One region of the Robertmurraya mesotrionivorans genome, then DNA from elsewhere that is predicted to be linked to it. Evidence: riboswitches for the same ligand, from Rfam matches in the RefSeq annotation. Region 1 holds a riboswitch; the other holds the start of a gene.
The links. Region 1 has a riboswitch for cobalamin ahead of ACRX5O_RS19065 (ribonucleoside-diphosphate reductase subunit alpha). Riboswitches for the same ligand answer to the same signal wherever they lie in the genome.

Region 1 (3,140 bases):
CCTGATGTAACCAACTCTAGTACGATGAGAAGGCTGGATCTAGCTACGTTAGTCGAGAAAGAAAAGATTCCAGACGAATTAGTAGAAACAATGGGGATTGAGGATGGGAAGGCTACGTACTATCTCAGTCTAATTGGTCTCGATGAAAAAAGCCTAAAAGAATATGCTGATCAGGTAGGGGTAGATGTTAGTCGGTTGACTGATGCAAATCATATTTCGGGTATTATTGTTGACACTATTTCTTATCAAGATGGGAAAACAGGTAAGTTTATAGAAACCAAGAGCATAAAAACGTCAGTCGGTGAGAAGGTAGAACTGCTTTCCCAAGATTTTGACACTGGTGAGATAATGCCTTTAGAGAAACATCTTGAGGTAGCTGGATTGACCGATCAGTTGCCAATGGGAGTATACTCATCAGGAGTGGGTGGTCTAAATATTATTGTTTCTGATCAAGTCATTGATCAATTGGTGAATGAGAAATTAGCCGATAATCTACAGACTGAACTCTTTTTAATGTCAGATGATCCATTGAAGACACAGCAAGAAATCGAGGATATGAAGGAAACGAATCTTTATATTTATAATGTGTACCAAAGTAGACAGCGGGAAGAACAGTTAGTGATGCTATTGTCTATTTTTACGTATGGTTTCATTGTACTCATTACGGCTATTTCAATAGCTAATATATTCAATACGATTTCCACTAGTATTTCCTTAAGGAAGCGGGAATTTGCGATGTTGAAATCAGTGGGAATGACTGCAAAAGGCTTTAATAAAATGATTAGCTATGAAAGTATTTTCTATGGATTAAAAGCACTGCTGTATGGGTTACCGATCAGTATGGGTATCATGTTCCTCATTTATAAAGGGACTATGAATAGTTTTACGTACCCGTTTTGGATTCCGTGGCTTAGTCTTGGGATTTGCTTTGTCTCGGTATTTGTAATTGTCGGATCAGCCATGCTGTATTCCATCGCGAAAGTGAAGAAGGATAATATTATTGAGGTATTGAGGCAGGAGAATATTTAGATTAAGGAGATGAACATTTGCATGGGGCGATGTTCATCTTTTTTTATAGAGGGAGCCTGAGGAAAATGGGAATCGGAGGCGGCGAAATTTCGGATGGCAAATAAAGTCCGGGAATAGCAAATAAATTTTTCGAATCGCAAATAAAATCTGGGAATCGCAAATAAATTTTTCGAATCGCAAATAAAATTCGGAAATCGCAAGTAAATTCTTCGGATCGCAAATAAATTATTAAAATCGGTAAAAAATCCAAAAATAGAGTAAAAAATCTACTAATCCCCGAAGAAAATCAATAAAAAAATTAAGTTTAGCTGTAATTTTCACACGATTTATTAAAAAATATTTAAAAATCTACCATCCCTATAAAAACAACAATTCTCTCCTTCACCTCCTAAAGTCAACAACAATATTTTACCAAAACAAACATTTTCTACTTGCTAATCTACTAAACTACCGTTACTATTAAATTTGTAATATCTAGATATAGATATATAAATGTGAAAACTTAACTATATATTGTGTTGTTTGCCTTAAGATTAGATGCCGTACGGCTTAATTGGGAATCTGGTGAGAGACCAGAGCTGCCCCCGCAACTGTAAATGCTGACAAAATGAACAGACCACTGTGTAGATTGCTTACCGATGTAGGTGCCTAGATGGGAAGGGTTCAAAGTAGAGTGAAGCATAAGTCAGGAGACCTATCTTACTTAAGATGTTTCAACTTTCTCGGGGATTGGGAAGATGAGACGATGGCGACAGAAGACAAAATCAGATCAATGCCTTTTTGTCTTTTGCTGAAATCGTTTCATCCGCTCAAGGACTACTGAGCGGATTTTTTATTTTCAGGAGGGACGATCATGACAGTAGTAGATTTGCAAGAAGAATATAAGTCAGTGTTAAAAGCAATTGAAGAGTGTTCTGTAACCTATCAGCTTGATACATCTGACATGACTAGAATGGTAAATGAATTAGAGGTAGCTAAAAAAGATGTGAGCCAACAAGCTTTGTTTTACTCCTTAAATAACATTGCCATGGACCAGCCAGATTGGACATTTGTTGCCGCGCGCATATACTTAACAGAACTTTACAAACAGGCTTCGCAAAATAGAAACTATGATTCATCACATACATATGGGAATTTTTATGAATTGCTAGTCACGTTAACAGAGAAAGGCATTTACTCTCCTAAACTACTGCAAATGTATACGGAGGAAGAAATTATACAATTAGCAGGGGCAATCGATCCAGAAAGAGATAAGCTTTTCAACTATATTGGTCTGTTTTTATTTGCTGACCGTTACCTTGCAAGAGATCATGACAGAAGAGTATACGAACTCCCTCAAGAACGCTTCTTAGTCATTGCAATGACTATCATGATGAACGAGTCGAAAGAAAAAAGGGTAGAGCTAGTAAAAGAGGCGTACTGGGCATTAAGCCATCTATATATGACAGTCGCAACACCAACTCTATCAAATGCCGGTAAGAGCTTTGGTCAGCTTTCGTCATGTTTTATTGATACAGTCGATGATTCGCTAGATGGTATTTATCTAAATAACTGGGATATTGCTCGCTTAAGTAAGGAAGGTGGCGGCATCGGAATCTATTATGGAAAGGTTCGTGCTCTCGGTTCTGATATTAAAAGATTCAAGGGAATGTCTTCAGGGGTAGTACCTTGGATCCGCCTGATTAATGATACAGCCGTTAGTGTGGACCAGTTAGGTCAAAGACAAGGTGCGGTTGCCATCTACTTAGATGTATTCCACAAAGACGTGATGAATGGCTTCCTTGAACTAAAGACCAATAATGGGGATGAGAGAAGAAAGGCTCATGATATTTTTACAGGAGTCACCATCCCAGATTTATTTATGGAAAAGCTTCAAGAGAAGGATGAAAACGGCAGAAGTGTTGGGGAATGGCATACGTTTTGTCCACACCAAGTAAAGCAGCTGATGGGCTGGAAGGACGAGAACGGAAACCCGCTTGGTCTTGAAGACTTTTATGATGAAAAAGATCGAAAGTATTTTACGGAAAAATACGAAGAAGCCGTGAATCAGCCTCTTTTACCAAGAAAAACCTACCGAGCGATGGATATTATGGCCCGAATTATGGTGGCTC
Region 2 (3,140 bases), on a different contig from region 1:
CGTACACACCCGCATCTCCACTAGAGATCACTGCCACTTTTTTTCCGAGCTCGGCCTGCCTCACTGCCTCTTGAGCTCTACTTACTTCTTCAGTCATCCCTGTACTGATGATTTCTTGACCGTCTAGTAATCCTTCAATCAGTTCCACATACGTTTTATAGCCAATGATCATATCACTTTCTTGTAGAGCTTTTTTTGCCCGGTCCGTTATATGCTCCTCACTTCCGGGACCAAAACCGATGACTAACAGCTTTCCTTTCAATTACGCTCCTCCTTTCATTAGTTCCACCATCATAAAAATTCCGAGTACTAGGCTATAGGCGCCTGTTACCGTGCCTAATAGTAAAAACAGCTTGTCTTTCACTCTAGCTTTCATAAATCCCCATGATAAACAGAATGTAATTCCTATCGTAGCGATGAGTAACCCAATGACAAATAAAGTCAGTTGAATAAGGGCGACGGTTAAATTATCAAGCCCTATCGCATTAGAAATAATCGCGATTTGCGTAGGGCTTTCTACACCAATGCCGTGAAGAATGCCAATAATAAACGCTCCAATGGCACCGAGCTTTGTAGGTGATAGTTGATTCGTTTTTGTTCCTGATGTCACCTTACTAGCGATGTTGCTGAAAAACTCAACGACAATTCTTAGTCGACTTTTATACTCGTAATCTTTCTTTTGTTGAAAAATTGACCAAATAATAAACATTCCGAGCAAAATAAGGGTGAAGCTAACGAGCATTTCTAGTATTTGCTTCGTTGTATCTGGAAGGTGTAAACCAATATAAATAAATAACACTCCAATAACCATTACAATCATTCCGTGCCCAATCGCATACATCACACCAAGAGTAAGTTGTTTCTTCTTTTGCTGCTCACTGCCAACCATGTCGGCAATCGCTGCTACATGATCTCCGTCGATCCCATGCCTCATGCCAATAAAAACAGCAAGCAGAGCAAACATGATAAATTCCATAGGTTATACCTCTTCTTTCACTTTTTTCGAAATTCCCTCAATACTATCTGAGTTTTCAGGTGCTACGAAGCCTTCCTGGTTGTATGTATAAATAACGGATTCTTTTAGTATCTTTCCTTGTCCGATATGACTCCGAACGATTTCTCGTCCCATGTCCTCTGTAAGTGCTTTATACCAGGTGCCTTCTGGATACACGATGGTGACACAAGCATCCTTGCATCTTCCATTACATCTCGTTCTTGTTGTATGTACTTCGTCGTCTAACTCCAACTGTGTAATTTCATCACGAATCGCTTGCGTTACTTCTTCTCCCCCTTTTCTCATGCAACTACTTCCATTGCAAATCAAGATGTGATGCTTTGTCCCCTTTAAATTCCATGTTGTCATGTTTTCCACTCCCTTAAATTTATCTAATAAAAAAAGCACCCCTACAAATAGAGGTGCATAAGAACATACGGAAGGTATATCTTCTACACATCTACCTATAGTCCCGTAGGTATGTGACACACTTTATAGGAAGGTCTCCTGGCTTTGGTTCCTTGCTTTTGTTACGTCTTCCCGATTTTACTCAGTGACCATTTGTAACAAAGCTCCCCAATACAGTGGCGGGTACCGCGACGGCTTTTCACCGTGCTTCCCTTTTAAGCAAAAGATTTTTCTTTTGCACCTATTAAGTAAACTATGAAGTTATCAACCCAAAGAAAGATTTCCATAAAAAAATCCGCTCACAGGAATGAACGGATGAAACGAAAGCATGAAAAGACAAACAGAAATACGGTCCCTTCTCACCATCGAAACACCTTCTCTATTCCCGGAGAAACTGAAACGTTTAAAAGTAAGACAGGTTTCCTGACTCGTGCTTCTTCCTACTCTAAGACCTTCCCATATTCATACGAATCACATATGTACACAGTGGTATTCTTATTTCGTCCACACTTACAGTTGCGGGTACAGCTCTGGATTTTAACCAGATTCCCTATTAAGCCATCTTGGCATCTTAACTTTTTGGAAAACTATTCAATTAAGTTAGATTCTATATTAGATGAATATTTCTTATTTTTCAACTACTTATATAACGAACACGACAGATTTCCTACTGAAACGGAACCCACATGGCGTTCTAAGTATTAGATGTTTTTATTAATTTAACTTCATACACATGCTCGTAATTTAGTAATTTGAATGATATCTTTAAAAGAAAAGACGCTACCCTTTTTGGATAGCGTCTAGATATTATACTGAGATTTTCCCAGGTTCTTCGATAGCTGGTTTTACGACGGAAGCCTTTCGTACGAAAAGAAAATACGAAAGAAAAGCTAAAAAGCTAGCACCAAAGATTATGGATCCCATCGGAATGGCAGAATTCTCTCCTGCAATGCCTACAAGTGGTGATGAAATAGAGCCTAGGATAAATGGTAGTAACCCTAGTAAGGCCGACGCGCTACCTGCAATATGCCCTTGTGACTCCATGGCAAGTGAAAACGATGTAGTTCCAATAATCCCGATCGAGGCAACGAAGAAGAAGATAGGAATAACAACCGCAATTAAAGGAGCCTTTAGTAATAACGCAACAAGAAGAATGGCACCTGATACATTTGAAATGGTCAGACCTATGACTAAAAATGTCTTTTCAGATATTACGTCTACGAACTTCCCTACTGCCTGACTTCCAAGAATCAAGCCAATTCCGTTCAAACCAAATAATAAGCTGAATACTTGTGGTGAAACTCCATAAATATTTTGATACACAAATGGAGTACCAGAAACATAAGCAAAAATTCCGGCCACAATAAATCCTTGTGTAAAGGCATATCCTGTAAACTGACGATCTTTTAATAAAGTTCCAAAGTTCCTAAATGTTTGCCCAATATTACTTGGTACACGCTTCTCTGTTGGAAGTGATTCTTCCAGCTTTGAAAATACGGTAAAAAATAAAACTAGACCGACAACACTTAAAACGACAAATACTCCCGTCCAATTCGTAAAGGCTAGAATCGCGCCACCTGCAACAGGAGCGATAATTGGACCTAGATTACTTACTAATGTTAATAACGCAAAAAACTTCGTTAATTCTCTTCCGCTAAACTTATCACGAACGACCGCTCTCGATATAACGATCCCGCCTGCTGCTGAAAAGCCTTGCAAGAAACGAGCAGCAATAAAG

Region 2: linked by a shared signal. The riboswitch ahead of ACRX5O_RS04995 ((2Fe-2S) ferredoxin domain-containing protein) and the one ahead of ACRX5O_RS19065 (ribonucleoside-diphosphate reductase subunit alpha) in region 1 are both predicted to bind cobalamin.

What each region holds. Positions count from the first base shown of each region.
Region 1 covers NZ_JBPCCH010000015.1:71,850-74,989, forward strand. The annotation lists gene ACRX5O_RS19060 (ABC transporter permease) at 1-1,029, shown strand, start outside; cobalamin riboswitch at 1,548-1,744, shown strand; gene ACRX5O_RS19065 (ribonucleoside-diphosphate reductase subunit alpha) at 1,883-3,140, shown strand, end outside.
Region 2 covers NZ_JBPCCH010000002.1:181,716-184,855, forward strand. The annotation lists gene cobJ (precorrin-3B C(17)-methyltransferase) at 1-262, opposite strand, end outside; gene ACRX5O_RS04990 (HoxN/HupN/NixA family nickel/cobalt transporter) at 263-976, opposite strand; gene ACRX5O_RS04995 ((2Fe-2S) ferredoxin domain-containing protein) at 980-1,363, opposite strand; cobalamin riboswitch at 1,475-1,662, opposite strand; cobalamin riboswitch at 1,799-1,991, opposite strand; gene ACRX5O_RS05000 (multidrug effflux MFS transporter) at 2,210-3,140, opposite strand, start outside.